DNA from 2 places in the Streptomyces sp. NPDC059989 genome. Region 2 is predicted to be linked to the other one. Evidence: predicted binding sites of a transcription regulator. Region 2 holds the regulator's gene; the other holds the start of a gene.
What was found. The regulator HrcA, encoded in region 2, represses chaperone genes, less so after heat shock. The targets are predictions, from matches to a motif close to TTNGCACTCNGNNNNNCNGAGTGCNAA.
Positions count from the first base shown of each region.

Region 1: a site for HrcA is predicted at 5,840-5,866, ahead of groL (chaperonin GroEL). Genes of this name have one in related genera too.

Region 1 covers NZ_JBHWUO010000032.1:41,877-57,177, forward strand. The annotation lists gene otsB (trehalose-phosphatase) at 1-603, shown strand, start outside; gene ACFWBN_RS26270 (trehalose-6-phosphate synthase) at 677-2,128, opposite strand; gene ACFWBN_RS26275 (glucosyl-3-phosphoglycerate synthase) at 2,175-3,125, opposite strand; SAM riboswitch class I at 3,326-3,482, shown strand; gene thrC (threonine synthase) at 3,476-4,774, shown strand; gene ACFWBN_RS26285 (MoaD/ThiS family protein) at 4,808-5,086, shown strand; gene ACFWBN_RS26290 (cold-shock protein) at 5,485-5,691, shown strand; gene groL (chaperonin GroEL) at 5,997-7,619, shown strand; gene ACFWBN_RS26300 (helix-turn-helix domain-containing protein) at 7,700-8,035, opposite strand; gene ACFWBN_RS26305 (hypothetical protein) at 8,032-8,175, opposite strand; gene ACFWBN_RS26310 (phosphoribosylanthranilate isomerase) at 8,287-8,901, shown strand; gene ACFWBN_RS26315 (beta-glucanase) at 8,971-9,657, shown strand; gene ACFWBN_RS26320 (alanine/glycine:cation symporter family protein) at 9,736-11,196, shown strand; gene ACFWBN_RS26325 (hypothetical protein) at 11,270-11,905, opposite strand; gene ACFWBN_RS26330 (hypothetical protein) at 12,032-12,412, opposite strand; gene ACFWBN_RS26335 (GNAT family N-acetyltransferase) at 12,483-13,067, opposite strand; gene ACFWBN_RS26340 (hypothetical protein) at 13,121-13,273, shown strand; gene ACFWBN_RS26345 (PTS transporter subunit EIIC) at 13,344-14,864, opposite strand; gene murQ (N-acetylmuramic acid 6-phosphate etherase) at 14,974-15,301, opposite strand, start outside.
Region 2 covers NZ_JBHWUO010000020.1:103,839-119,139, forward strand. The annotation lists gene ACFWBN_RS19860 (histidine triad nucleotide-binding protein) at 1-53, opposite strand, end outside; gene ACFWBN_RS19865 (16S rRNA (uracil(1498)-N(3))-methyltransferase) at 140-886, opposite strand; gene ACFWBN_RS19870 (nitronate monooxygenase) at 883-1,974, opposite strand; gene dnaJ (molecular chaperone DnaJ) at 2,122-3,258, opposite strand; gene hrcA (heat-inducible transcriptional repressor HrcA) at 3,259-4,275, opposite strand; gene ACFWBN_RS19885 (MBL fold metallo-hydrolase) at 4,443-5,168, shown strand; gene ACFWBN_RS19890 (DUF3097 domain-containing protein) at 5,197-5,997, shown strand; gene ACFWBN_RS19895 (ADP-ribosyltransferase) at 6,088-6,711, shown strand; gene hemW (radical SAM family heme chaperone HemW) at 6,743-7,975, opposite strand; gene ACFWBN_RS19905 (AMP-dependent synthetase/ligase) at 8,195-10,084, opposite strand; gene lepA (translation elongation factor 4) at 10,309-12,174, opposite strand; gene rpsT (30S ribosomal protein S20) at 12,432-12,698, shown strand; gene ACFWBN_RS19920 (winged helix-turn-helix transcriptional regulator) at 12,870-13,331, opposite strand; gene ACFWBN_RS19925 (alpha/beta fold hydrolase) at 13,445-14,290, shown strand; gene holA (DNA polymerase III subunit delta) at 14,517-15,301, opposite strand, start outside.

The DNA of each region.
Region 1 (15,301 bases), on a different contig from region 2:
CGCTACGGGGGCTTCGCCGGGGTCCCCGGACTGGAACACCTGGTGGTCCTCGGCCACTACGGCGCCGAGCGGTGGGACGCCGTCACCGGGATCGTCCACGCCCCGGCCGAGCATCCGGGAGTCGCGGCGGTACGGGCCGAGCTCCCGGGCTTCCTGGAGTCGATCGGGGCCTGGCGCGGCACGTGGATCGAGGAGAAGGGCCGGGCCCTGGCCGTCCACACCCGCCGGGCGGCCGACCCGGCGGCGGCCTTCGCCGCCCTGCGGGAACCCCTGGCCGAGCTCGCCGCCCGGCACGGCCTGATGGTCGAACCGGGCCGGGCGGTCCTGGAACTGCGCCCTCCGGGCATGGACAAGGGCGTCGCCCTGACGGAATTCCTGGCGGAGACGGACGCGGAGGCGGTCCTGTACGCGGGTGACGACCTGGGCGACCTCGCCGCGTACTCGGCGGTCGAAAAACGCCGGGCCGACGGCCTCCCGGGCCTCTTGCTGTGCAGCGGCTCGGCGGAAGTCCCGGAACTCGCCGCCCGCGCCGACCTGGTCCTCCCGGGCCCGGCCGCCATCGCGACCTTCCTGTCGGCCCTGGCCACCGCCATCCGCGCCTGACCGCCGTTTCCGGGCGCGGAGCCCCAGGTCCCGGCGGAGCCGGGCTCCCCGCCCCGCTCCCGCGTCACGCGGGCTACGCGCGCAGGTCGGCCAGTTGGGCCGCGAACCAGGCCGCCGGGGGAAGGGCGGTGGCGGCCACGGCCAGGCGTTTCGTGCGTTCCGCCCGCTCGGCGGCCGGCATGGACAGCGCCGCGTGCAACGCCTCCGCCGTCGCCGTCACGTCGTACGGGTTCACCGTCAGCGCGTCCTCGCGGAGCTCCCCGTACGCCCCCGCCCCCGTCGACAGCACCAGCGCGCACCCCGCCTCCGACACCACCGGGATCTCCTTCGCCACCAGGTTCATCCCGTCCCGCACCGGGTTCACCAGCGCCACGTCCGCCATCCGGTACGCCGCCAGCGAGCGCGCGAAGTCGTCCTGCACCGACACGTGCACCGGCTGCCAGTCCGCCGTGCCGAACTCCGCGTTGATCTCCGCCGCCAGCTCCCGCACCGACTCCGTGTACGCCCGGTACACCGCCAGGTCCTGCCGCGACGGGTACGCGGACGCCAGGTGCACCACCCGGCCGCGCCATTCGGGGTGCGTGCCCAGCAGCTCCCGGTACGCCAGCAGGCCCCGCAGGATGTTCTTCGACAGCTCCGTGCGGTCCACGCGGACGATCGTCTTCAGGCCGCCGACCTCCGCCCGCAGGCCCGCCAGCTTGTCGTCCACCTCCGGCCGGTGCGCCAGCGCCCGCAGCTCGTCCGCGTCCACGCCCAGCGGGTACACGGCCACGTCCGTCCTCTTGTGCCGCACCGGGCCCCACGGGGTCTTGCGGACGTACCGCTCCCCGCCCGACCCCGCCGGCATCGCCGGCTCGGCGATGCCCCGCTCGTCGTCCAGCTGAGCCGCGCCCATGAAGGTCTGCGCCCACGCCCAGGTGTGGAAGCCCACCACGTCCGCCCCGAGCATCCCCCACATCAGCTCCGACCGGATGTCGTCCGGCAGCATCCGCAGGAACTCGTACGACGCCCACGGCGTGTGCGTGAAGTGCCCGATCCGCAGGTCCGGCCGCAGCTCCCGCAGCTGCCCCGGGACCAGCGCCAGGTGGTAGTCCTGCACCAGGACGCAGGCACCCTCCGCCGCCTCCTCGGCCAGCGCCTGCGCGAAAGCCCGGTTGTACGCCACGTACGAGGCCCACCGGCGCCGGAACTCCGCGTCGAAGACCGGCTCGCGCGGGATGTCGTACAGGTGGTGGTGGGTGAACCAGAGCACCGAGTTCGCGATGCCGTTGTACGCGTCGTCGTACACCGTGGGATCGATGTCCAGCATCCGGACACCGGGCTCGGCGACGCCCCGGTGGACCGCCTCCCGGTCCGCGTCCGAGAGGGCCGCGCAGATCCACAGCGCCTCCGGCTGTTCCGCGAGGGCGGCGGAGAGTCCGGAGACGAGACCGCCCCCGCCGCGACGGGCACTGAGCGTGCCGTCGGCGGCGAGGGCGTACGAGAGCGGGCCGCGGTTCGCTGCAACGAGTACCTGAGAAGCCATGCGGCCAACCTAGCCCGGCCCGCTCCCGCTCAAACCATGCGAAAGCTCACGCCACGCGACGCAGCGCGTACTCCTTGATCCCCAGCATCGGCGGCCGCTCCTCGGTGTCCACCGGGTACGTCCGCGGCACGAACCCCTCGGGCCCCCGTTCGAACTGCGTCAGCTCCGGCCGTACGAGGTGCCCGCGCGAGAGCCGCACCTGGGCGGTCCGGTAGATCGCCGCGGCCATCCGGCCCAGCGCCTGCCCGTCCTGATGGCGGTGGACCCGTACGCCCACGTCCACCTGGGCCAGCGCGTCCAGCCCGACCGTGTGCAGCGCGTCGACCAGCAGGCCCAGCTCCACGCCGTACCCGACGGGGAACGGCAGCCGCTCCAGCAGGGAGCGGCGTACGGCGTACTCGCCGCCCAGCGGCTGGACGAAACCGGCGAGCTGCGGCCAATGGAGGTTGAGGAGGGGGCGCGCCACCAGCTCCGTCACCCGGCCGCCCTGGCCGGGGGCGTCGCCCAGCGGGCGGTCGTACATCGCCTTGACGAACTGCACCTCCGGGTCGGTCAGCAGCGGCCCCACGATCCCGGAGACGAAGGAGGACGAGAAGTCCCGCAGGTCGGCGTCGACGAAGCAGACGATCTCCCCGGTGGCCGCCAGCAGGGAGCGCCACAGCACCTCGCCCTTGCCGGGCAGCGCCGGGATGCGCGGCAGGATCTCGTCGCGGTGCACCACGCGGGCGCCGGCCTTCGCCGCCACCTCCGCCGTCCGGTCGGCCGAACCGGAGTCGATGACTATCAGCTCGTCCACCAGGGGGACCGGCAGTCCCTCCATCAGCTCGCGCCGGATGACCTCGACGATCCCGCCGACGGTCGCCTCCTCGTCGAGCGCGGGCAGCACCACGCTGACCGTGGTCCCAGCCGCCCGTTTCCGGTCCAGCAGCTGGTCGAGCGGTCGGTCGGCGGCGGCCCAGGAGCGGTCGGCCAGCCAGCGCTCCACCTCTTCCAGCACTCTCGGACTCCTTGCACCTTGGTTGGCCTGCCGCGCGGTCGGTTTGACCGAAAAGTGATCCATCTCGCGGTTCGGACGGCTGTCTCAACCGCCCGGCCCTTCGGTTACAGTCTTGAACAACGCGAAGGACCACCGCATGCCGGGGGTCCTCGCGAACAAACGCACCGGCGCGCCATAGAGCGCGTGTGCCGGTGCCATACCGCTCATCCAGAGGGGCAGAGGGACACGGCCCGTTGAAGCCCCGGCAACCCTCCAGTCGGTTCTCGCGATCGCACGTCAGCGACGTCAGCGAGGTCCCCGGCTAGGGAAGGTGCCAATTCCGTCTCATGGCGAAGTGCGCCATGGGGAAGATGAGGAGAAAGGGCCTCGCCATCATGGCTGCACAGACTGTCGCCACCTCTGTTGATCTCGGACCTGCCACCGGCCTTTCCTGTCGCGAGTGCGGTACCCGCTTCGAGCTCGGCCCCATCTTCGCGTGCGCCGAATGTTTCGGACCGCTGGAAGTCGCCTACGACCTCCCCCTCGGAGACCCCGAGGCGCTGCGCGCCGCGATCGAGGCCGGCCCCAACAACATCTGGCGCTACGCGCCGCTGCTGCCCGTCCCCGCGGACGTGGCCTCCAAGCCGAGCCTGAACCCCGGCTTCACCAAGCTCGTGGACGCGGAGAACCTGGCCAAGGAGCTCGGGGTCACCGGCAAGCTCTACGTCAAGGACGACTCCGGCAACCCGACGCACTCCTTCAAGGACCGCGTCGTGGCCATCGCCGTCGAGGCCGCCCGCGCCTTCGGCTTCACCACCCTGTCCTGCTCCTCCACCGGCAACCTGGCCGGCGCCGTCGGCGCCGCGGCCGCCCGCGCCGGTTTCCGCTCCTGCGTGTTCATCCCGCACGACCTGGAGCAGGGCAAGGTCGTCATGGCCGGTGTCTACGGTGGCGACCTCGTCGGCATCGAAGGCAACTACGACGACGTCAACCGCTTCTGCTCGGAGCTCATCGGCGACCCGCTGGGCGAGGGCTGGGGCTTCGTCAACGTCAACCTGCGCCCGTACTACGGCGAGGGCTCCAAGACCCTGGCCTACGAGATCTGCGAGCAGCTCGGCTGGCAGCTGCCCGACCAGATCGTCATCCCGATCGCGTCCGGCTCCCAGCTGACGAAGATCGACAAGGGTCTGCAGGAGCTGATCAAGCTCGGCCTCGTCGAGGACAAGCCCTACAAGATCTTCGGCGCCCAGGCCGAGGGCTGCTCCCCGGTGTCCACCGCCTTCAAGGCCGGCCACGACGTGGTCCGCCCGCAGAAGCCGAACACCATCGCCAAGTCCCTCGCCATCGGCAACCCGGCGGACGGCCCGTACGTCCTGGACATCGCGCGCCGCACCGGCGGCTACGTCGAGGACGTCACCGACGAGCAGGTCGTCGAGGCCATCAAGATCCTCGCGCAGGCCGAGGGCATCTTCGCCGAGACCGCGGGCGGCGTGACCGTCGGCGTCACGAAGAAGCTCATCGAGAACGGGCAGCTCGACCCGACGCTGACCACCGTCGTCCTGAACACCGGCGACGGCCTGAAGACCCTGGAGGCGGTGGCCGCGGACAGCGGCCAGACCGCCACGATCCGCCCGAGCCTGGACGCGTTCCGCGCCGCCGGCCTGGCCTGACCAACCCCTGACACCCGGAAAGGCAGTAGCGCCATGAGCGTCAACGTCCGCATCCCCACCATCCTGCGCACCTACACCGGCGGCCAGGCCGAGGTTCCCGCCGAGGGCGCGACCCTGGCCGAGGTCATCGAGTCGCTGGAGAAGAGCCACCCCGGCATCGCCGCGCGCGTCCTGGACGACCAGGGCAAGCTGCGCCGCTTCGTCAACGTGTACGTCAACGACGACGACGTGCGCTTTGAAGGCGGTCTCGAGGCGGCGACGCCGGACGGCGCCGGCGTTTCGATCATCCCGGCCGTCGCGGGCGGCTGCTGATCACCTTCCGGGTGCGGCGCACAAAACCGTAATTGCCCCCTCCGCTAAAAGCGGAGGGGGCAATTCTGCTTGATTGGGCGCGGTAGAGTTGGGGAAGTCCCCTCCGCTGTTCTTGCCCGCCGCATATGAACGGGCCGCGTGAGGGTCGACATCGAGTCAATGTGCAAGTGCGGTATGAGGCTTTGGCGCGATATGCCGGGCCCGAGTTGCCCTGGACTATGCCAAATTTTCACTCTATTTCAATGTATCTAGGTGTCCAGATTTCTCGTCGGATTGACCTGTTGCAGACAGCATCGGCGCAGATACATTCAGCCTCGGTCGACGCGTTCCGACGCAAGTTCTGACCCGGGACCGCGAAGTGCGTTCCTGCGCAAGGGCCAGTAATAGGGGAGTTAGGCATGGCTCAGGGCACCGTCAAGTGGTTCAACGCGGAGAAGGGCTACGGCTTCATCGCGGTCGACGGTGGTGCGGATGTGTTCGTCCACTACAGCGCCATCCAGATGGACGGGTACCGCACCCTTGAAGAGGGTCAGCGGGTCGAGTTCGAGATCTCGCAGGGCCAGAAGGGTCCGCAGGCGGACATGGTCAAGCTCGCCATCGGCTAGTCCTGGCGCGATCGACCGCCGACGCGTACGTACGAGGGGCCCACATCCTGGACACGGGATGTGGGCCCCTCGCGCGTCGCCGGTGTGTTCACGGGGGTGTTCACCCAAGCCGCTTGCACTCGCGGGGGTCGAGTGCTAATCATTGGCGTTAGCACTCTCCTGGTGAGAGTGCTACTGAACGAGGACCGGGTCGGTGAGGCCCGCAGGGTCCGGCGGGAAGGAACCGCCGGGCACGCAGGCCGTCCGTCGCGGGCGCGGGCGCGGTCCTGGGAGCAATCCACCGCTGTCCGGGAGGACCACTTCAGATGGCCAAGATCATTGCGTTCGACGAGGAGGCCCGTCGCGGTCTCGAGCGAGGCATGAACCAGCTCGCCGACGCCGTCAAGGTCACCCTTGGCCCCAAGGGTCGCAACGTCGTCCTTGAGAAGAAGTGGGGCGCCCCCACGATCACCAACGATGGTGTCTCCATCGCCAAGGAGATCGAGCTCGAGGACCCGTACGAGAAGATCGGCGCCGAGCTGGTCAAGGAAGTCGCCAAGAAGACGGACGACGTCGCGGGCGACGGTACGACCACCGCCACCGTGCTCGCCCAGGCGCTCGTCCGCGAGGGCCTGCGCAACGTGGCCGCCGGCGCCAACCCGATGGCCCTCAAGCGCGGCATCGAGAAGGCCGTCGAGGCCGTCTCCGGCGCCCTGCTGGAGCAGGCGAAGGATGTCGAGACCAAGGAGCAGATCGCTTCCACGGCCTCCATCTCCGCCGCCGACACCCAGATCGGCGAGCTCATCGCCGAGGCCATGGACAAGGTCGGCAAGGAAGGCGTCATCACCGTCGAGGAGTCCCAGACCTTCGGTCTGGAGCTCGAGCTCACCGAGGGCATGCGCTTCGACAAGGGCTACATCTCGGCGTACTTCGCCACCGACATGGAGCGCATGGAGTCGTCCCTCGACGACCCGTACATCCTGATCGTCAACTCCAAGATCGGCTCGGTCAAGGACCTGCTGCCGCTCCTGGAGAAGGTCATGCAGTCCGGCAAGCCGCTGCTGATCATCGCCGAGGACGTCGAGGGCGAGGCCCTGTCGACCCTGGTCGTCAACAAGATCCGCGGCACCTTCAAGTCCGTCGCCGTCAAGGCCCCGGGCTTCGGCGACCGCCGCAAGGCCATGCTCGGCGACATCGCCATCCTCACCGGTGGCACGGTCATCTCCGAGGAGGTCGGCCTCAAGCTGGAGAACGCCGGTCTCGACCTGCTGGGCCGCGCCCGCAAGGTCGTCATCACCAAGGACGAGACCACCATCGTCGACGGTGCCGGTGACAGCGACCAGGTCGCCGGTCGCGTGAACCAGATCCGCGCCGAGATCGAGAACTCCGACTCGGACTACGACCGCGAGAAGCTCCAGGAGCGCCTCGCGAAGCTGGCCGGCGGCGTGGCCGTCATCAAGGCCGGCGCCGCGACCGAGGTCGAGCTCAAGGAGCGCAAGCACCGCATCGAGGACGCCGTTCGCAACGCGAAGGCGGCCGTCGAGGAGGGCATCGTCGCCGGTGGCGGCGTGGCCCTGCTGCAGGCCTCCGCGGTCTTCGAGAAGCTCGAGCTCACGGGTGACGAGGCGACCGGCGCCAACGCCGTGCGTCTGGCCCTGGAGGCCCCGCTCAAGCAGATCGCCGTCAACGGTGGTCTCGAGGGTGGCGTCGTCGTCGAGAAGGTGCGCAACCTGCAGATCGGTTGGGGCCTGAACGCCGCGACCGGCGAGTACGTCGACATGATCGCCGAGGGCATCATCGACCCGGCGAAGGTCACGCGCTCCGCGCTGCAGAACGCCGCGTCGATCGCCGCGCTGTTCCTGACGACCGAGGCCGTCATCGCCGACAAGCCCGAGAAGGCCGGCGCCGGCGCCCCGGGCGGCATGCCGGGCGGTGACATGGACTTCTGATCGGCCCCTGGCTGATCGGCTGTTCTCGAACGAGGGCGGCACCCCCCGCGATCCTGCGGGGGGTGCCGCCCTCGGGCGTTTCAGGCGGCGGAGCGCGCGACGAAGCCGACCTCTTCGTGGTCCTCGCCCAAGGCGATGTTCAGGGACGCGTCCAGAGCATGCGCGAGGCGGCGCAGCAGGGGCAGAGTGGGTACGGCATCGGCTCCCTCCACCCGGGAGATCTTCGCCTGCGTCAGTCCGGCGCGCTCGGCCAGCTCGGCCTGAGACAGCCCCAGGTCCTTGCGCCGGTCGTACACGGCCTTGGCGAACGCCATCGCCAGCCGGATCTCCGCCCGCTCGGCCGCGACCTCGGCCGATTCGACCTGTTCTCCCGCGGCCTTCTTCTCCCGGGCCAGCTTCCAGCGGGTGTGGTTCATGATGCGTCCCCTTCCTCGCTGCGGCCGTACGTCGTGTGGGCTGGGCCGTGCTCCCTTTCGCACACGAGCTGCTTGCCCGGCAGCAGCTCCAGCCAGGCTCGCACTTCAGGCTCCAGCTCGATCACGTGCAGATCGTCCATGTGCCGCAGCGTATTATGTCGTAAACGACATAATACGTTGCGGCGGTCGGCGGCATCCCATCGGATGGATGGGCCCCTCACCGTTGACGCGGTGGGTGGTTGACTTCGGGTATGACTGACGTGTTCATCAAGATCTGCGGGCTCAAGACCGCGCAGGACGTCGAGGTGGCCGTGGCGGCCGGCGCCGATGCCGTCGGGTTCGTCTTCGCGCCCGGCAGCCCGCGTACCGTCGACGCCGCCACCGCTCGGGCCCTGGCCGGGCTGGTGCCGGACGGGGTGCTCACCGTCGGGGTGTTCCGCGGGCAGCCGGTCGAGGAGGTGCGCCGGTTCGCCGGGGAGAGCGGCGTACGGGGCGTGCAGCTGCACGGCGAGGAGGGCCCCGAGGACTTCGCGGCGCTGCGCGCCGAGGGCCGGACGCTGCTGCGGGCGACCGCCGAACACGTGAAGCGCTGCGGGGAGTACGGCGAGGACCTGCTGCTGATCGACGCGCCCGACCCCGGCTCCGGCAAGCCGTGGAACTGGGGATCGGCGGACTTCGCCGCGCCCGAGGGGCGGTGGCTGCTGGCCGGCGGGCTGACCCCGGCGAACGTGCGGGAGGCCGTCAAGGTCACCGGGGCCTGGGGCGTGGACGTGTCCAGCGGGGTGGAGCGCGAGCGCGGGGTGAAGTCTCCGGAGCTGATCCGGGCCTTCATCGAGGCGGCGCGGACGACCGGCACCGCGCGCTGAGAGTGTTCGTAGGATTACTCTCAGCGAGAACTCGCGTGTGGGCGGGCCCGGCGCGGGCAGAGGAACGGCATGGTCATCGACACGCTGGGCCGGCTGTTCGCGCCGCGCCGGGCCCCCGTCTTCACCGCCGACTTCACCTCTCCCACCCAGTGGATCGCCGGCCGCTCGTGGGCCTATCCCGACGGCGGCCCGGTCAACCCGGGTGACAACAAGCTGGACCACCTCGTCGCCGACCCCGCCTACAGCCGCGGCGGCGTCTTCCGCGCGACGCTGCGCCCCGACGGCGACTGGGACACCGGACTGCTCACCACCGAGGGCAGCGACGAGGGCTTCATGGTGCGCACCGGCGATGTGCTGGAGGCCCGGGTGAAGCTGCCCGAGGCGCTCGGGGCGTGGCCCGCGATCTGGACCTGGCGGGACGGCGGCCAGGAGATCGACGTCTTCGAGTACCACCCCGACAACCCGGATCTGCTGGAGCTGTCGAACCACGTCCGTGAGGCGCAGCGCTACCACCGTGACTCGGGGGTCCGGCCCGGCGCGTGGGTCGACCTGAAGACCGAGTTCGGCCGCAGGTCGGTCATCTGGTGGGTCAACGGGATCCGCGTCTTCTCCGACGGCCGGGGGGTGGGGCGCGGCTGGCGCGCGTACCTCATCGTCAACCTGTCGGTGTGCGCCGGGAGGTACCACCCCGCGCCGGGTCCCGAGCTGACGGAGATGTCGTACGAGGTGTCCCGGCTGCAGGTGTACCGGGCCTGAATCCGGGGTCTTCGGGCCCGGTGCAAGCGGACCAAGGTCCCTGTCCGGGGGCCTTCCGCCCCCGGAAGACTTCGGTTCATGGACGCCCTGGACACCCTGGACTCGCTGATCGTCGACGTGAACGATCACCTCTGGACCTACCTGCTGATTCCGCTGGTGGTCGGCGCCGGCCTGTACTTCACGGTCCGGTCCCGGGGTGTGCAGCTGCGCCTCCTGCCCGAGATGTTCCGGGTGGTGAAGGAGAAGACCCCGCCGCGCGCGGACGGCCGCAAGCAGGTCTCGTCCTTCGGCGCCTTCACCATCTCCGCCGCCGCGCGGGTCGGCACCGGCAACATCGCCGGCGTGGCCACCGCCATCACCCTGGGCGGCGCGGGCGCCGTCTTCTGGATGTGGATGATGGCGCTCGTCGGCGCGGCCTCCGCCTTCGTGGAGTCGGCGCTCGCCCAGCTGTACAAGGTGCGGAACTCGACCGGCGCGTACCGGGGCGGTCCGGCGTACTACATGCAGCGCGCGCTCGGAAAACGCTGGCTCGGTGTGCTCTTCGCCGTGACGATCACCGTCACCTTCGGCTTCGTCTTCAACGCCGTGCAGGCCAACACCATCACGGCGGTGGCGACGGGCTCGCTGCCGGAGACGGACACGGCATGGTTCGGGCCGGCGCTGGGCGTGCTGCTCGCGGCCCTCCTCGGCCTGGCGGTCTTCGGCGGCGTCAAGCGGATCGCGTCGGTGACCACCGTCCTCGTCCCGGTGATGGCGGTGGTCTACCTGCTGCTGGGCGCGGCGGTCGTGCTGCTGAACGCGTCGGAGTTCCCGCGGGTCGTCGCCGACATCGTGGGCGGCGCCTTCGGCTTCCGCGAGCTGGCGGCCGGCGGTATCGGCGCGGCGATCCAGCAGGGCATCCGGCGCGGCATGTTCTCCAACGAGGCGGGCCTCGGCTCCGCCCCGAACGCGGGCGCGGCCGCCGAGGTCTCGCACCCGGTCAAGCAGGGCCTCGTACAGTCCCTCGGCGTCTTCTTCGACACGCTCCTCGTCTGCACGATGACGGCCTTCATCGTCCTGGTCACCAACCCCGAACCCGCCGGCCGGCAGGGCGCGGACCTCACGCAGACCGCGCTGAGCGACACGCTGGGCGGCTGGGCCGGGCACGTCCTGACGGTCGTCGTCTTCATGCTGGCCTTCAGCAGCATGGTCGGGAACTACTACTACGGCGAGACGAACATCCGGTTCGTCACCCGCAAGCGGTGGGTCCTGCCCGGCTACCGCTCGCTGGTCCTGTCGGCGGTGGTCCTCGGCTCGCTGGGCTCGGTGTCGGTCGTCTGGAACCTGGCGGACGTCTTCATGGGGCTCATGGCGCTGGTCAACCTGCTGGCGATCCTCCCGCTGTCGGCGATCGCCTTCCGCCTGCTCGACGACTACCTCGCGCAGCGCCGGGCGGGCCTGGACCCGGTCTTCACGCGCGACCGGATGCCGGACCTGAAGGGCGTCCAGTGCTGGGACCCGGTCCGCGGGGTGGTGCCCGCGGCGGCCGGACGCGCCTAGCCGGACGTCTGCGGCCGGGTGCGGCGAGGACGGCCCGTACGGGGCCCGGCCGCCGGCCGGCCGGGCCTCTCCGTCAGCGGTGGGGGATGGCGTAGGGGTTGGGGGACTTGATGGTGCCCGTGTTGACGTTGCTGAAGTTCTGCGAGATGAGCCCGCTGAGGTTGATGCCGAGGAGGGATACTCCGTCGCCTCCGCCGCCCCCATTGCCGCCTCCGCCACCGCCTCCTCCGCCGCCACAGGTGCCACCCGTGATGACGGTGTAGTCGGTCTCACCCTGAGTGGCGACTTGGTCTGATTCAAGGAAGACGGTGTTGATCACCGAGCACACGTTGGTGCCCACGTTGACCGTGAGGGTGATGGTCGGGAAACTCTGCTGCGCAGGCAGGGGGTCCGTTCGGTAGCAGAGCATGGCCTCCAGATTGCACTGCCATCCGTCTCCGCTGAGCCCCGTTGCGGTGAGTCCATCCGGCAGCTGTTCGAGAACCCTGATCTGTCCTGAGGTGGCAGTGTCCCCGGTGTTGCTCACCACGATGGAGTAGGTGGCACCGGACTGTCCTTGGACGAAGTCCCCCACGTGGGACTTGTTGATCACCGGCCGGGCGTCTGCATGGGCGGGGCTGGCGATGCCGAAAGTCGACAGAGCCACACCCATGGCGACGGCAGCGACTTCCCACCTGCGCCGCCCGGACGTGCGGTTGACCTGAAGCACGAGTCTCTCTCCCCTTGTCGGGTGACTGACTGTCACGGCCTTCGGCGACTACTAGAGGGGAAGAGCCCTGTGGAAATCGAGGTCCTCACAGCGTGGGCCGTCCGAATCACCCGTAAGGGCGGGCCCTTAGGCGTAGTGGCTGAGGACGAGCAGCAGCGCGGTGGTGTGTGCCGTGGCCTGGAGGCCGAGCGTCCAGGCCCGTGCCCCGGCGAACGGCAGGTGCCGGGTCGGCCAGGACACCGTGAGGAGGCCCGCCACGAGGGTGATGGCGACGGCCCAGAGCACCCACGTGCCCGGAGCTCCGTGGGCGCACCCCTCCCCATAGGCGATGCAGCGGCCCGCGCCCGGAGAGGCCAGTACGGCGACGAAGGCGGCGATCAGGGAGGGAACCAGCAGGCCGAGGCCGATGCCGGCGATCACGCGCAGGCGGCGGTCTCGTCTGCGCGGCTCCCGGTCCTCCTGGAGCTGCGGGGTTACGTGAACCGGACCGGCGACGGATGTGGTCATGACCCCATTGGATCGCGTGGGGATCCGCGGGTGATCAGCCGGCGTACTCAGGCGGGGTAGGTAGCCGGGCTCAACCGTCCGTGCGCAGGCGGGCGTGGAGGTGTTCGTCGTGCCAGCCGTCCGCGTGGAGGAGGGCGCCGCGCATGGTGCCCTCCAGGGGGAAGCCGGCCCGCGTCGCGATGCGGCAGGAGGCCGGGTTGGCCACGGAGTGGGTGATGCGCAGCCGGTGCAGGCCGAGGTCCTCGAAGGCCCAGCGGGTGACGCGTTCCGTGGCCGGCACCATGACACCGCTGCCGCGTCCGGCGGGCAGGAGCCAGTAGAGGAACTCGCCGCTGCCACCGCGCAGATCGAGGTCGGCCAGGCCGATCAGGCCGACGGCGCGGCCCCCGGCGGCGGGGGCGATCGCCCAGATCGCGGCCTCCTCGGCCGTCCAGCGCGCTCCCCAGCGGGCGATGCGGTCCTCGGCCTCGGCGGGGCTGAGCCGGCCCGGGCGGTTCCAGTGCCGGATCTCCGGGTCGAGGCAGGACTCGACCAGCACGGGGGCGTCGTACGGAGTCCAGGGCCGCAGCAGCATCCCGCCGGGGAGCGGGAGTTCGGGCTGCGGGGCGGCGCTCATCCGCCCGGCCGGGACCACATCGGGTATCGCGTCGATCATCCCTCCATCATTGCCGCGTCCGCGCCCCATTCGGCTGTGCGGCGCGAACAAACGTGAACCGGGCCTGCCGCTTCGGCAAGCCGGTCGAGTACACGAAGTACCAGGGCGCGACGCACCAGACGATCCCCAACGTCGCGGAGTCGGAGTACCTGGGCTGGATCGCGGACCGCTTCGCGGGCAAGCCGGCGCCGTCCAACTGCGCCTGACACGGGGCGGCGTACGTACGGGCTCCCGGCCGGTGAACCACACCGGCCGGGAGCCTTCGTACGGTCCGGGTCAGCGGCCGGCCGCGACCGGGGCGGGGCTCGCGGGCCCGGTCGCCGGCTCCGCGGACGGGGTGTGCGGGGAGGTGTCCGCCTCCGGGTCGGTGTTGAGCTCGGCCAGCATCTGCCGGGTGAAGCCGAAGAGGTAGGTGGCCGCGAAGCCGACCGTGTAGCCGACCGCCAGGCCGCCCGCGTAGATGGCGATGGTGGCGCCCATGCCCGACGTGCCGTCCAGCAGCGGGAACAGCGCCCAGCCCGAGGGGCCGATCGCGGTGGAGCCGAAGGCCACGCCGAGCTGGTTGAAGAGGCCGACGAAGGCGCCGCCGGCCGCGCCGCCCACGCAGGCGGTGACGAAGGGGCGGCCCAGGGGCAGGGAGACGCCGTAGATCAGCGGTTCGCCCACGCCCAGGAACCCGGCCGGGAGCGCCGACTTGATGGTGGCGCGCAGGGAGCCGTTGCGCGGGAGCCGGTAGTAGACGGCGATGGCCGCGCCGACCTGGCCCGCGCCCGCCATGGCGAGGATGGGGAGGAGGACGGTGTAGCCGGACTGCTCGATGAGGGTGGTGTGGAGGGGGATGAGGGCCTGGTGCAGGCCCAGCATGACGAGGGGGAGGAAGAGCCCGCCCAGGACCAGGCCCGCGAAGGCGCCGCCGGTGGCGAGCAGCCAGTTGGCGAAGCTGCCGATGGCGGTGGACGCCTCGCCCGCGAGGAACATGAGGCCGAAGATGGTGACCAGGCCCGGGACCAGGACCGTGAGGGTGGGCGTGACCAGCACGTCCAGGGCCTCCGGGACCCAGCGCCGGCACCACTTCTCCACGTACACGGCGAGGAGCGCGGCCGCGAGCGCGCCCAGGACGCCGCCCTGGCCGGGGGAGAGGTGCTGGCCGAAGGCGTCGATCTTGGCGATGCCCGGGAAGACGATGATCGCGGCGACCGCGCCGCCCAGCACGGGCGTGCCGCCGAACTCCTTGGCGGTGTTGTGGCCGACGAAGACCGCGATCAGCGACATGAAGCCGGAGGCCATGGCGGCCAGCGCTGGGACCACGGCGGGCAGCCAGCCCATGTTGGTGAGGATGCCGTTGATGCCCGCGATGATCCCGCAGCCGATCAGCGCCGGGATCAGCGGGACGAAGATGTTCGCGACGCGGCGCAGGAACCGTTTGAACGGGGTGGAGTTGCGGGCCTTCCGGGCTTCCTTGAGCGCCGCGCCCTGGGCGGCCAGGTCGTCCGCCGTGATGCCGTGGGGCTGGGGCTGGGGCTGGGGCGCCGGCGTGCGGCCCTCCTCGACGAGGGCCTCGAACTCCGGGGTGACGCGGGCGACGGTGCCCGGGCCCAGCACGATCTGGTACGTGTCGTCCTCGACCACGCCCATGACCGCCGGGAGGGCCTTGAGGGCCTCGTCCTGGACGAGCGAGCGGTCGCGGAGCGCGATGCGCAGACGGGTCATGCAGTGTGCGATCGAGGTGATGTTGTCCGGGCCGCCGACCAGAGGAAGGATCGCGGCGGCTGTGGCGCGGTTCTTGTCAGTGGACATGTGGTGGTCGCCTTGCGTGGGGGGATGCGGGCGGTGAGGGGCGCGTCGGAAGACCGGCGGGGCTGTGGACCGGTGGATCGGCGGGTTGGCGGGTCCGCCGGTCGGCGGGTCAGCGGGTCTCGGCGAGGGCTTCGCGGAGGTGGCCCCGGGCGGAGGCCAGCAGGGCGGCGGCCGCCGGGGCGTCGACGGCGCCGAGGATGACGAGGATGGCGTTCTTGACCTCGCCGCCGGTGGCGGTCAGCGCGGCCTCGATCTCCTCGTCGGGCGCACCGGTGGCCAGCGCCACGATGCGGCGGGCGCGGGCGCGCAGCTTCTCGTTCGAGGAGCGCATGTCGACCATGAGGTTCCCGTAGGTCTTGCCGAGCCGGATCATGGTGATCGTCGAGATGAGGTTGAGGACGAGCTTCTGCGCGGTGCCGGCCTTCAGGCGGGTGGAG
Region 2 (15,301 bases):
TTCCCCGCGACGATCTTGCAGAACAGGCAGTCGGCCTGCGGTTCCCCGGCCATTGCTTCGCCTCTCGTGACGGTGACGGTGATCGTGATCGGTCGGGGCATCGTATCCAGAGCGACGGCGGGCGGCCGCGCCCGCCCGGTCAGGACCAGCGGCCGGTGCGGGCCAGCAGGACGGCGGTCGCGGCGGTGCCCGCGGTGGAGGTCCGCAGCACGGAGCGGCCCAGCCGGTAGGGGTGGGCTCCCGCCCCGGCGAAGACGGCCAGCTCCTCCGGGGAGACCCCGCCCTCGGGGCCGACCACCAGCACGACGGAGCCCGAGGTGGGCAGTTCGGCCGTGGCCAGCGCCTCGGAGGGGGTGTCGCGGTCCTCGTGGAGGACCATCGCCAGGTCGGCGCCGGCCAGCAGCGCCGCCACCTGCTTCGTGGACATGGCCTCGGCCACCTCCGGGAAGCGGACCCGGCGGGACTGCTTGCCCGCCTCCCGGGCCGTGGCCCGCCACTTGGCCAGGGACCTGGCCCCGCGGTCGCCGCGCCACTGCGTGATGCAGCGCGAGGCCTGCCACGGCACGATCGCGTCCACGCCCGTCTCGGTCATGGTCTCGACGGCCAACTCGCCGCGGTCGCCCTTGGGAAGCGCCTGGACCACGGTGATGCGGACCGCGGGCTCCGGCTCCTCCTCGACGGCGTGCAGGTCCATGACCACCAGCCGGTCCTTGCCCTCGGCGGCCTTGACCACGCCCTCCGCCCAGCGGCCCCGCCCGTCGGTGAGGACCACGTCCTCACCGGGGTTGAGCCGCTTCACGGACACCGCGTGCCGGCCCTCCGGGCCGTCCAGGACGAACTCCGGTCCCGCCGGGACCTCTTCGACCACGAACACCGGGGCCGTCATGACGCACTCCTCATCTGCCTTGCCTTCAACGTGCACTGTGCCTCGGCCAGTTCCGCCGCCAGCACCTCCACCAGCTCCCCCGCCGGCAGCGTCCGCGCCAGCCGGTGCCCCTGGCCCGCCCACAGGGCCATGCCCTGCGGGTCCCCGGCCGCGGCGGCCGCCTTGCGCAGCCCCGAGGTCAGGTGGTGGACCTGCGGGTAGGCGGCCGGCGCGTAGGGGCCGTGCTCCCGCATGAAGCGGTTCACCAGCCCCCGCGCGGGCCGTCCGGAGAAGGCCCGGGTCAGCTCGGTCCGTACGAACAGCGGGTCCGTCAGCGCCTTCTTGTGCACCGGGTCGGCGCCCGACTCGGGGCAGGCCAGGAAGGCGGTCCCGAGCTGGGCCGCCTCCGCGCCCGCCGCCAGCAGCGCGGCGATCTGCGAGCCCCGCATCAGGCCGCCCGCGGCGATGATCGGGAGCGCCACGGCCTCCCGTACCTGGGCCACCAGCGCGAGCAGGCCCACGGCCGCCGTGCCGTCGGCCTGCGGGTCGTCCCGGTGGGTGCCCTGGTGGCCGCCGGCCTCCACGCCCTGGACGCAGACGGCGTCGGCGCCCGCCTCCTGCGCGGCGCGGGCCTCCTCGACGGAGGTCACGGTGACGACGGTGTACGTACGGGCCTTGCGCAGGGCGGCGAGGGCCCCGGGCGTGGGACAGCCGAAGGTGAACGAGACGATCGGGACCGGGTCCTCCCGGAGGATGGCCAGTTTGGCGTCGTAGCCGTCGTCGCTGGTGCCGATGATGTCCTCGTCGGCGAGGGAGACGTCGTACCAGCAGGCCTCGCCGGCCAGCTGCCCGCGGTACGCCTCCACCGCGGCCGGGTCCACGTAACCGGTCTGCGGCATGAAGAGGTTCACGCCGAAGGCGCGCCGGGTGAGCGCGCGCACCTGCTTGATCTCCTGGTACATGCCGTCGGCGGTCTTGTAACCGCCGGCCAGGAAGCCCAGTCCGCCCGCTTCGCACACGGCCGCGACGAGGGGCGGACAGGAGGCGCCGCCCGCCATGGGAGCCTGCACGATCGGGTAGGGGGAGAGACCGTTCGGTGCGGTGGACATGGACTGCATCGTGCCATGTCCCGCTCATCGGACCGAATCACGGCATTCGCCTGGCATAGTCCGCTTCCAGGCGTGGCCGGAACGGATGCGCCGAGCCCGGCCGGGGGCATCCCCCGGCCGGGCTCGGCGCATCGGATCACGGGCCGGTCAGCGGCCGTTGAACGCGTCCTTCAGCCGGCTGAACAGACCCTGCTGCCCGGGCGCGAACTGGCCCATCGGCCGCTCCTCGCCGCGCAGCTTCGCCAGCTGGCGCAGCAGTTCCTCCTGCTGGGCGTCCAGCTTGCCCGGGGTGGTGACCTCGACGTGGACGATCAGGTCGCCGCGCCCGCCGCCGCGCAGGTGCGTGACGCCGCGCCCGTGCAGCGGGATCGACTGCCCCGACCCGGTGCCGGGCCGGATGTCGATCTCCTCCATGCCGTCCAGCGTCTCCAGCGGGCACTTGGTGCCCAGGGCCGCGGCCGTCATGGGGATGGTCACCGTGCAGTGCAGGTCGTCCCCGCGCCGCTGGAAGGTCGGGTGGGGCAGCTCGTGGATCTCCACGTACAGGTCGCCGGCGGGGCCGCCGCCGGGGCCGACCTCGCCCTCGCCCGCGAGCTGGATCCGGGTGCCGTTCTCCACGCCGGCCGGGATCTTGACCGTGAGGCTGCGGCGGGAGCGGACCCGGCCGTCGCCCGCGCACTCGGGGCACGGGGTCGGGACCACGGTGCCGAAGCCCTGGCACTGCGGGCAGGGGCGCGAGGTCATGACCTGGCCCAGGAAGGACCGGGTGACCTGCGAGACCTCACCGCGGCCGCGGCACATGTCACAGGTCTGCGCGGAGGTGCCGGGTGCGGCGCCCTCGCCGGAGCAGGTGGTGCAGACGACGGCCGTGTCGACCTGGATGTCCTTGGTGGTCCCGAAGGCCGCCTCGTCCAGCTCCAGGTCCAGGCGGATCATGGCGTCCTGGCCGCGCCGGGTCCGCGAGCGCGGGCCGCGCTGCGAGGCCTGGCCGAAGAAGGCGTCCATGATGTCGGAGAAGTTGCCGAAGCCGCCCGCCCCGAAGCCGCCGGCTCCGCCGCCGCCCGAGGAGGACAGCGGGTCGCCGCCGAGGTCGTAGACCTGCTTCTTCTGCGGGTCCGAGAGGACCTCGTAGGCGGCGTTGATCTCCTTGAAACGCTCTTGCGTCTTGGGATCGGGGTTCACGTCCGGGTGCAGCTCGCGCGCGAGCCGCCGGAAGGCCTTCTTGATCTCGTCCTGCGATGCGTCGCGGCGCACGCCGAGAACGGCGTAATAGTCCGTGGCCACTTACGACTCCGCCAGGATCTGTCCGACGTAACGTGCCACTGCGCGTACCGCTCCCATCGTTCCGGGGTAGTCCATGCGGGTCGGTCCGACCACGCCGAGCTTGGCGACTGTTTCGCCGCCCGAACCGTAACCGACCGAGACGACGGACGTGGAGTTCAGTCCTTCGTAGGCATTCTCATGCCCGATCCGTACGGCCATTCCCGACTCGTTGGCCTCGCCCAGCAGCTTGAGGAGCACGACCTGCTCCTCCAGCGCCTCGAGCACCGGCCTGATCGTCAGGGGAAAATCGTGTCCGAAGCGCGTGAGATTGGCGGTGCCGCCGATCATCAGCCGCTCTTCGGCTTCCTCGACCAGGGTTTCGAGGAGCGTCGCGAGCACGGTGGAGACGGTGCCGCGGTCCTCGGCCTCGAAGGATTCGGGGAGGTCCTGGACGAGCGGGGGGACATCGGTGAAACGGCGGCCGACGACCCGGCTGTTGAGCCGGGCCCGCAGATCCGCGAGCGAGGTCTCGCCGAAGGGCGCCTGGCAGTCGATCAGCCGCTGCTCGACGCGGCCGGTGTCCGTGATCAGGACGAGCATCAGCCGGGCCGGGGCCAGCGACAGCAGCTCGACGTGGCGCACGGTGGAGCGCGTCAGCGAGGGGTACTGGACGACCGCGACCTGCCGGGTGAGCTGCGCGAGCAGCCGCACCGTGCGGCCGACGACGTCGTCGAGGTCGACGGCGCCGTCGAGGAAGTTCTGGATGGCCCGGCGCTCGGGCGACGACAGCGGTTTGACCCCCGCCAGCTTGTCGACGAAGAGGCGGTAGCCCTTGTCGGTGGGGATCCGGCCGGCGCTGGTGTGGGGCTGGGCGATGTAGCCCTCTTCCTCCAGCACGGCCATGTCGTTGCGCACGGTGGCAGGCGAGACGCCGAGGCGGTGCCGCTCGGTGAGCGCCTTGGAGCCGACCGGCTCCTCCGTCCCGACGTAGTCCTGGACGATGGCGCGCAGCACTTCGAGTCTGCGTTCGCTGAGCATCGCGCACACCTCCAGCTCTGGTCCGTTGCCGTGTTCGTTGGCGTTCGTTGGCGTTCGTTGCTTGTCGACTGGCACTCTGATCGTTCGAGTGCCAGAGATCCCCCGCTCAGTGTACGGCCGGGTAGTAAGACCCTGGCAAGGGAGGCCCGCCAGGGTAGCGTCGCGGCATGGACGTGCGTTGGGAAGAGGCGGGCTGGGAACGGCTGACCGGACGGACCGGCCGGAGGCGGCTTCCGGTGTGGGATTGCACCGTGGGGCTGGTGGTGGGCGACGATTCGGCGCTCGTGATCGACCCCGGGTCCTGCCTGCGGGAGGGCGCCGCGGTGCGGGCCGAGGCGGAGCGGCTGACGGGTCGGCACGTGACCCATATCGCATTCACGCACGGCCATTTCGATCACGTCCTGGGCGGGGCCGCCTTCTCGGGGGCGGAGTTCTACGGAGCGGTCGGGCTGGACGCCCTGCTGTCGACGGGCCGCGAGGAGCTGCGCGGGGACGCGGTGCGCCACGGCCTGGCGGAGGCGGAGGCGGCCGAAGCGGTGGACCTGCTGGTGCCGCCGAAGCACCTGGTGTCGGGCGAGTGGACGCTGGACCTGGGCGGGGTGCAGGTGCTGTTGGCGAACGTGGGGCCGGGGCACACCGGGCACGACCTGGCCGTCTTCGTGCCGGGCGAGCGCGAGGCGGTGTTCTGCGGGGACCTGGTGGAGGAGTCGGGTGAGCCGCAGGCGGGCTCGGACGCCGTGCCGCGGCAGTGGCCGGCCGCCCTGGACCGGCTGCTGTCGCTGGGCGGGGAGGACGCGCTGTACGTGCCGGGTCACGGAGCGGTGGTCGACGCGGGCTTCGTGCGTGCGCAACGCGCCACACTGGCGGCCCGTTTCGGCGTGTCGGAGGCGTGACGGCCGCGGCTCTCCTAGTGTCGGCCGGATGCGCGAGTACTCCCCCGACCTGACCCCGCAGTGGAAGCGCCCCAAGGCCGTGCCGGAGGTGGCGGCCGAGCCCGATCTGGTGGTCGAGGTGGCCGGTACGGACTTCTGCGGCGCGGTGGTGGCCTGCGAGGCGGGCACGGTGACCCTGGAGGACCGTTTCGGCAAGCGGCGGGTGTTCCCGATGGAGCCGCGCGGGTTCCTGCTGGACGGGGCGGTCGTGACCCTGGTCCGCCCGTCCCGGGCCCCGGCGGCCCCGGCCCGCACCGCCTCCGGGTCGGTCGCCGTCCCCGGGGCCCGGGCGCGGGTGGCGCGGGCGGGCCGGATCTACGTCGAGGGGCGGCACGACGCCGAGCTGGTGGAGCGGGTCTGGGGCGACGACCTGCGGATCGAGGGCGTGGTGGTGGAGTACCTGGAGGGCATCGACGACCTCCCGGCCGTCGTGGCGGAGTTCGGCCCGGCCCCGGACGCCCGGCTGGGGGTCCTGGTGGACCACCTGGTGCCGGGCTCGAAGGAGTCCCGTATCGCGGCCTCGGTGACCTCCCCGGACGTCCTGGTCGTGGGCCACCCCTACGTGGACGTCTGGCAGGCGGTGAAACCGTCCGCGCTGGGCATCGCCGCGTGGCCGGTGGTCCCGCGCGGCCAGGACTGGAAGACGGGCATCTGCCGGGCGCTGGGCTGGCCGGAGAACACCGGGGCCGCCTGGCAGCACATCCTGTCGCGGGTGACCTCGTACCGCGATCTGGAGCCGACCCTGCTGGGCCGCGTCGAGGAGCTGATCGACTTCGTGACGGCCCCCTGAGAGGTGCGGGCGTCAATCCCGGTCCGGCACACGCTCACGTTCAGGTGACAGTGCGCGTACGCCGGGCCACGCGGGGCAAGGGTGCTGGTCATGATCACCTTTGCCCTCCGGCGCCGGTTCGTCGTCGCTGCCGCCCTTGCCGCCGCCCTCCTGCCGTCCACCTCCGCCTACGCGGTCCCGACCGCCCCGGCGGCCCCGCACGCCGCCCCCGCGAACTCCTGCCCGCGCGTGGACGACCGCCTCTTCGCCGCCGCGGACCAGCGGGCCGACGTGTCCCGCATCACCCCGGCCCCGTCCTGGCGCACCAACTGCAAGCAGCTCTACCGCGCGGACAGCCGCCCGCCGTCGGTGGTGTTCGCGGAGGGCTTCCACCCCAAGGCGACGGTGGACGGCCAGTACGACATCGAGCAGTACGTGCTGGTCAACCAGCCCTCCCCGTACGTCTCCACGACCTACGACCACGACCTGTACAAGACGTGGTGGAAGAGCGGCTGGAACTACTACATCGACGCCCCCGGCGGGGTGGACGTGAACCAGACCATCGGCGACACCCACAAGTGGGCCTCGCAGGTCGAGGTCGCCTTCCCCGGCGGCATCGAGCGCTCCTTCATCGTCGCGGTCTGCCCGGTCGACAAGACGACCAAGACCGAGATCATGAACGAGTGCCAGGACAACCCGTACTACCAGCCGTGGCGGGAGAACTACCCGGGCTGATCCGCCGTCCCGTCGCCGCGCGGTGCGTCCGTCAGTCCACCAGGTCCCGGACCACCGCGTCGGCCAGCAGCCGCCCCTTCAGGGTCAGCACGGCCCGCCCGGCCCCGTACGGGGCGGGCTCCAGCAGGCCGTCCGCCAGGGCGCGGCGGGAGGCCGCGAGCCCCGCCGGGGCGAGCAGCGACAGCGGGACACCGTCGACCAGGCGCAGCTCCAGCAGGATCCGCTCCACCCGGCGGTCCTCCTCCGACAGCAGCTCCCGGCCGGCGCCCGGGGAGCGGCCCTCGGCCAGCGCCGCCGCGTAGGCACCCGGGTGCTTGACGTTCCACCACCTGACCCCGCCCACGTGCGAGTGGGCGCCGGGACCGGCGCCCCACCAGTCGGCGCCGCGCCAGTACAGCTCGTTGTGCAGGCAGCGCCCGGCCTCCGTGGTGGCCCAGTTCGAGACCTCGTACCAGTGGTACCCGGCCTCGGCCATGACCGAGTCGGCGATCAGGTAGCGGTCGGCGTGCACGTCGTCGTCCGTCATCGGGACCTCGCCCCGGCGGATCCGGCGGGCGAGCTGCGTGCCCTCCTCCACGATCAGCGCGTAGGCGCTGATGTGGTCCGGCCCGGCCCCGAGCGCGGCGTCCAGCGAGGCCCGCCAGTCGTCGTCCGACTCCCCGGGCGTGCCGTAGATCAGGTCCAGGTTCACGTGCTCGAAGCCGGCCGCCCGCGCCTCGGCGACGCACGCCTCGGGCCGCCCCGGCGTGTGCGTGCGGTCGAGCACCTTCAGGACGTGCTGCTTGGCGCTCTGCATGCCGAAGGAGATCCGGTTGAAGCCGCCGGCTCGCAGCTCGGCCAGGTACTCCGGGTTCACCGACTCCGGATTGGCCTCGGTGGTGATCTCGGCATCGGGCGCCAGACCGAACTCGTCGCGGATCGCCGCGAGCATCCGTACGAGGTCCCCTGCGGGCAGCAGCGTGGGCGTACCGCCGCCGACGAACACGGTCCGGACCTCTCGTGGGTCGTCCCCGAGCACCTTGCGCGCCAGCCTGACCTCGTCGATCAGGGTGTCGGCGTAGTTCTCCCGGGAGGCGAGCACACCGCCGGTACCCCGCAGCTCGGTGGCCGTGTAGGTGTTGAAGTCGCAGTACCCGCAGCGCGTGGCGCAGTACGGGACGTGCAGGTAGAACCCGAGCGGCCGGTCCCCGGCACCCACCAGGGCGTGCGACGGCAGCGAGCCGTCTTCGGGCATGGGTTCACCGTCGGGCAGTGCGGAAGGCATACCCCCATCATCCCGCACCCGCCGACCACCCGGCCCCGAATCCACCCCGGCCGAATTCCAGCCCCGCCGGCGTTTGAGGCGCGGGGTCTGGGGCGGAGCCCCAGGACGGCGGCCCGCAGTGGCCGCTCAGCAGGACCCCCGCCCGGGCCCGGGGCCGCCCGGCAGAGCCGGGGTTGCGGGGCGGTCCACCGCCCCGCCCCGCCGAGCCCGCGGCAGGCGTCACGCTTCGCGGGAGCCCTCGTACATCTCCTCGATCAGGTGCTTGAACTCACGCTCGACGACCGGCCGCTTCAGCTTCAGGCTGGGCGTGAGGTCCCCGTGCTCGACGTCCAGGTCCCGCGGCAGGATCCGGAACTTCTTGACCGTCTGCCAGCGCTGGAGGCCCTCGTTCAGGGTCTGTACGTACGTCTCGATCAGGCGCGCCGTCTCCGGCGCGGCCAGGACCTCCCCGTACGTCTTCCCCTCCAGGCCGTTCTCGGCCGCCCAGCCCATGATCGAGGGCTCGTCGAGCGCGATCAGGGCCGAGCAGAAGTTCCGGTCGGCGCCGTGCACGACGATGGTCGACACGTACGGGCAGATGGCCTTGAACTGGCCCTCGACCTCGGCCGGGGCGACGTACTTGCCGCCCGAGGTCTTGATCAGGTCCTTCTTGCGGTCGGTGATGCGCAGGTAGCCGTCGGCCGACAGCTCGCCGATGTCACCGGTGTGCAGCCAGCCGTCGGACTCCAGGACCTCGGCGGTCTTCTCCGGCTGCTGGTGGTAGCCCTGCATGATGCCGGGGCCGCGGAGCAGGACCTCGCCGTCGTCGGCGATGCGGACCTCGGTGCCGGGGAGCGGCTTGCCGACCGTGCCGGTGCGGTAGGCCTCGCCCGGGTTGACGAAGGAGGCGGCGCTGGACTCGGTCAGGCCGTAGCCCTCCAGGATGTGGATGCCCGCGCCGGAGAAGAAGTAGCCGATCTCGGGGGCCAGGGCGGAGGCGCCGGAGACGGCGGCGCGCAGCTTCCCGCCGAAGGCCTCGCGGAGCTTGGAGTAGACGAGCGCGTCGGCGATCTTGTGCTTGGTGGCGAGGCCGAAGGGCGCGGTCGCCTGGCCGGTGCGGCGGAAGTTGTCCTGGGTGACCTTGGCGTACTCGCGGGCCACGCCCACCGACCACTGGAAGATCTTGTACTTGGCGCCGCCGCCGGCGCGGGCCTTGGCGGCCACGCCGTTGTAGACCTTCTCGAAGATGCGCGGAACGGCCGCCATGTACGTCGGCTGGACGATCGGCAGGTTCTCGATGATCTTGTCGATCCGGCCGTCGACGGCGGTCACGTGCCCGACCTCGATCTGCCCGGAGGTCAGCACCTTGCCGAAGACGTGGGCCAGCGGCAGCCACAGGTACTGGACGTCGTCCTTGCCGATCAGGCCGGTGGCGGCCATGGCCTTGGCCATGTACGACCAGTTGTCGTGCGGCAGCCGGACGCCCTTGGGGCGGCCGGTCGTACCGGAGGTGTAGATGAGGGTGGCCAGCTGGTCGGCGGTGATGGCCCCGACCCGCTCCTTGACCGCCTCGGGGTGCTTGGCGAGGTACTCCTTGCCGCGCGCCTCCAGATCGGCGAGCGAGAGCACCCAGCCCTCGGGGTCGCCGTCGACGGCGACCGCGTCGGCGACCGCCAGGACCACGACGTGGGCGAGGTTCGGCAGGTCGGCGCGGCGCTCGCGCGCCTTCGCCAGCTGCTTCGCGTCCTCGGCGATGAGCACCCGGCTCTCGGAGTCCGCGAGGATGAACGCCGACTCGTCCGCGTTGGTGCTGGGGTAGATGGTGGTGACCGCGCCGCCGGCGCACATCACGCCGAGGTCGGCGAGGATCCACTCGACCCGGGTGTTGGAGGCGAGCGCGACCCGCTCCTCGGACCCGAGGCCGAGGTCGATCAGCCCGGCGGCGATGGCGAAGACCCGCTCGGCCGCCTGGCCCCAGCTCAGCGACTTCCAGTCGTCGGGGCCCTGGCCGCCGGCCGCCGGAACGGGGAACCGGTACGCCTCCGCATGCGGCGTGGCGGCGACGCGCTCAAGGAAGAGGGCCGCCACGGTGGGCGGGCGGTTCTCGATCAAGGTCTGTGTGTCGCTCACGGACGTCCTCCGGACCACGCGGCAGGGGCTGTCATTCAAGGGCATGTAACTGGCGAGTAACCATCGAGCAGTGATCAGACTAGGGGCCCTCCGCCTGGTACGTAAGGGCCGGCGAGCGGCCGATTCATAACGAAACAGGCCCCCGCGCTTCCGCGCGGGGGCCTGTTTTCGTCTACGAACGCGTGGCGGGCGCCGCCGAGCGCCCGCCACCGCTACCGCGGCGGCTACTTCTTCTTGCCGCCGGACTCGTCGCTGGAGAGGACGGCGATGAAGGCCTCCTGCGGGACCTCCACGGAGCCGACCATCTTCATCCGCTTCTTGCCTTCCTTCTGCTTCTCCAGCAGCTTCCGCTTGCGGGAGATGTCACCGCCGTAGCACTTGGCGAGGACGTCCTTGCGGATGGCGCGGATGGTCTCGCGGGCGATGACGCGGGAGCCGATCGCGGCCTGGATCGGCACCTCGAAGGCCTGCCGCGGGATGAGCTCGCGCAGCTTGGCGACCAGGCGCACGCCGTAGGCGTAGGCGGCGTCCTTGTGCGTGACGGCGGAGAAGGCGTCGACCTTGTCGCCGTGCAGCAGGATGTCGACCTTGACCAGGCTGCCGGACTGCTCGCCCGTGGGCTCGTAGTCCAGGGAGGCGTAACCGCGCGTCTTGGACTTCAGCTGGTCGAAGAAGTCGAAGACGATCTCCGCGAGCGGGAGGGTGTAGCGGATCTCGACCCGGTCCTCGGAGAGGTAGTCCATGCCGAGGAGGGTGCCGCGGCGCTGCTGGCACAGCTCCATGATCGCGCCGATGAACTCGGTGGGCGCGAGCACGGTGGCCCGGACGACCGGCTCGAACACGTCCGAGATCTTGCCCTCGGGGAACTCGCTCGGGTTGGTGACGGTGACTTCCTTGCCGTCCTCCATGACCACCCGGTAGACCACGTTGGGCGCGGTGGCGATCAGGTCGAGGCCGAACTCGCGCTCCAGGCGCTCGCGGACCACGTCCAGGTGCAGCAGGCCGAGGAAGCCGACGCGGAAGCCGAAGCCGAGCGCCGCCGAGGTCTCCGGCTCGTAGACGAGCGCGGCGTCGTTGAGCTGCAGCTTGTCGAGGGCCTCGCGCAGGTCCGGGTAGTCCGAGCCGTCGAGCGGGTACAGGCCCGAGAAGACCATCGGCCGCGGGTCCTTGTAGCCGCCGAGCGCCTCGGTGGCGCCGTTGTGCAGGCTGGTGATGGTGTCACCGACCTTGGACTGACGGACGTCCTTCACGCCGGTGATGATGTAGCCCACCTCGCCGACGCCGATGCCGTCGGACGGGGTCATCTCCGGGGAGGAGACGCCGATCTCCAGCAGCTCGTGGGTGGCGCCGGTGGACATCATCCGGATGCGCTCGCGCTTGCTCAGCTGCCCGTCGACCACACGGACGTACGTGACGACGCCGCGGTACGAGTCGTAGACGGAGTCGAAGATCATGGCGCGGGCCGGGGCGTCCTTGACGCCGACCGGGGCCGGGACCGTGGCGACGACCTTGTCGAGCAGCGCCTCGACGCCGAGACCGGTCTTCGCCGAGACGCGCAGCACGTCCTCCGGCTGGCAGCCGATCAGGTTCGCGAGCTCCTCGGCGAACTTCTCCGGCTGGGCGGCCGGCAGGTCGATCTTGTTCAGGACGGGGACGATCGCGAGGTCGTTCTCCATCGCCAGGTACAGGTTGGCGAGGGTCTGCGCCTCGATGCCCTGGGCGGCGTCCACCAGCAGGACCGTGCCCTCGCACGCGGCGAGGGAGCGGGAGACCTCGTAGGTGAAGTCGACGTGCCCGGGGGTGTCGATCATGTTGAGGATGTGGGTGCTGCCCTGACCCTCGCCCGTGGTGGGCGCCCAGGGCAGCCGGACCGCCTGGGACTTGATCGTGATGCCTCGCTCACGCTCGATGTCCATGCGGTCGAGGTACTGGGCGCGCATCTGCCGCTGGTCGACCACACCGGTGATCTGGAGCATCCGGTCGGCAAGGGTCGACTTGCCGTGGTCGATGTGCGCGATGATGCAGAAGTTGCGGATCAGCGCCGAGTCGGTACGGCTCGGCTCGGGCACGTGGCTGGGGATCGCGGGCACGCAGTGTCCTGATTCTCGGGTCGCAGTCGGAAGCGTTTGCGGAGCGTCGGTCGGAGCGAAAGTCCGGCTCCCGTCGCTCTCGGCGGCGCGATGTCGGATCTATACGCAGACTCCCATGGTCCCATGGACGGGGCAGTGCGCTCGGTTTGGGCCGCCAGGAGCGTGCCTGGTAGTCTGGGCAGCTGTGTCTCGTATGCCCTCTCAGCTGTCGAGGCACGATCCGAAGAACAAAACTCTGAACCTGAAAAGGCTCTTTCGTGGCGAACATCAAGTCCCAGATCAAGCGGAACAAGACGAACGAGAAGGCGCGCCTGCGCAACAAGGCCGTCAAGTCCTCGCTCAAGACCGCGATCCGCAAGGCCCGCGAGGCCGTCGTCGCCGGTGACGCCGAGAAGGCCACCGTGGCTTCTCGCGCTGCCGCGCGTGCGCTCGACAAGGCTGTCTCGAAGGGTGTCATCCACAAGAACGCCGCCGCCAACAAGAAGTCGGCGCTGGCCTCCAAGGTTGCCTCCCTGCAGGGCTGAGCTCCCTGATGTGATCGCCGGGTAGGGATCCAGCGGGCCCTCTCTCCCGCTCCTGACCGGCACCCCGCGCCGCACACGAAGCGTTCGCCACGCGGGTGCGGCGCACACCGAGCAGTAAGACGAAGGCCCCGGCCACCACCCTTCCCCAGGGTGTCGGCCGGGGCCTTCGTGCTACCCGGAAGCGGCCGCCGCCCGGCCGGAGCGGGTGGTGATGACGCCAGGGCCCAGCGGGGCGCCGCAGCGGTCGCACAGCTGGTGCCCGTCGGGCCCGCCGCCGCATCCGACGTGCTCGACGATCACGGGCGGCCCGTCCGGCTCCGGGTAGTACCGGTCGCCCCACTGCATCAGGTGGTTCAGGGCCGGCCAGAGGGCGAGGCCCTTCTCCGTCAGGAGGTAGTCGAAGCGCTCGGGGCGGGTCTGGTACGGACGGCGCTCCAGCACGCCCTCCCCCTCCAGGCGGCGCAGCCGGTCGGTGAGGACGCTGCGGGTGATGCCGAGATCGGCCTGGAGCGCGTCGAAGCGCCGGTGGCCCTGCATGACGCTGCGCACGATCAGCAGCGACCAGCGCTCCCCGATCACCTCCAGGGCGCGGGCGATGGAACAGACCTGGGTCTCGTAGTCGCGGGCGAGCATGGGTCGAGCATATCGAGTGGGTCGCGTGAAGCAACTTTCCTGCACTAGAGTCAGTTGCATCACCGGACTCACTAGACCCACTAGACCCACTCGGATCCGGCAGGGAGACACGTATGTCCACGTACACCTCCGACTCGGCTGTGACCTCGTACGTCCAAGGTCCGACCACCCGCTTCGCCTACCGCAGGTTCGGCACCGGCCACGGTGTGCCCCTGGTGCTGGCGCACCGCTTCCGCGGCACCATCGACCACTGGGACCCGGCCTTCCTCCAGGTCCTGGCCGAGGCACGGGACGTCATCGTCTTCGACAACGCCGGATGCGGGCTGTCCTCGGGCCGGACCCCGGACACCGTCGCGGGGATGGCCGAGGGGGCCGTCGAGTTCATCGAGGCGCTGGGCCTGGCGCGGGTGGACCTGCTGGGTTGGTCAATGGGCGGGGCGGTGGTGCAGGCCGTGACCCTGCGGCGGCCGGACCTGGTCCGGCGCCTCGTCGTGGCCGCGAGCGGCCCCGGGGGCGTTCCCGGCACGCCGGCCCCGCCGGACAAGGTGTGGCAGGTCGCGGGCAAGCCGGTCAACGACGACGAGGACTTCCTGTACCTGTTCTTCCCGGACACACCGGCCGCGCGCGACGCCGGACTGGCCTCACTGCGCCGTCTGGACGCCCGCCTGGACGTGTCCGCGGCCGCCGTGCAGCCGCAGGGCATCGGGGCGCAGGCCGCCGCGCTCGCCGCATGGGGACGGGGCGAGCAGGCCGCGTGGGACAGGCTCGGCGAGATCACGCAGCCGGTGCTGGCGGCCAACGGCGCCCACGACGTCATGGTCCCCGCCTTCGCGACCTACGCCATGTCCCAGCGGCTGCCGAACTCGAAGATCGTCCTCTACGGCGACGCCGGCCACGGCTTCCTCTTCCAGCACCCGGAGGAATTCGGCGCCGAAATCGTCGCCTTCCTCCGAGCCTGACCCCTCCGCACCCGGCCCGGCGAAATCCTCCCCGACGGGCCTGGCGGCTCTTGAATCCGCTACGTCGACCACTCCCCCGGGATCCGGGCACCGGGCGCCGTCCCGCCCCGGGCGGAGCCCCGGCTCCCGCCCATCGGCGCCCACCTGCCGCCCCGAACCCCGTCGAGGCGTCGGAAGCGCCCTGTCCACGGCGGTGCGCCGTGGACCGAGTCGATTCCAGGAAGTCCTAGCGGCGCTGGGGGCGGGCGGCGCGGGCGACCGCCACGACCGCCTTTTCCAGGGCGTACTCGGGGTCGTCGCCGCCGCCCTTCACTCCGGCGTCGGCGGCGGCCACGGCGCGCAGGGCGTCCGCGACGCCGTCCGCCGACCAGCCCCGCATCTGCTGGCGGACCCGGTCGATCTTCCACGGCGGCATCCCCAGGTCCCGGGCGAGGTCGCCCGGGCGGGCCCCGCGCGGGGCGGAGGCCAGCTTGCCGATCGCGCGCACGGCCTGGGCCAGCGCGCTGGTGATCAGGACCGGCGCCACCCCGGTGGACAGCGACCAGCGCAGGGCCTCCAGGGCCTCCGCCGCCCGCCCCTCGACCGCCCGGTCGGCGACGGTGAAGCTGGAGGCCTCCGCCCGCCCGGTGTAGTAGCGGCCGACCACGGCCTCGTCGATCGTCCCCTCGACGTCCGCGCAGAGCTGAGCCGCCGCACTCGCGAGCTCCCGCAGGTCGCTGCCGATCGCGTCGACGAGGGTCTGGCACGCCTCCGGGGTCGCCGACCGGCCCAGCGTGCGGAACTCGCCCCGCACGAAGGCCAGCCGGTCCGCCGGCTTCGTCATCTTCGGGCAGGCGATCTCCCGCGCGCCCGCCTTCCGCGCCGCGTCCAGCAGGCCCTTGCCCTTGGCGCCGCCCGCGTGGAGGAGGACGAGGATGATCTCCTCGTAGGGCGCGTCGAGGTAGGCCTTCACCTCCTTGACCGTGTCCGCGGACAGGTCCTGGGCGTTGCGCACGACCAGGACCTTGCGCT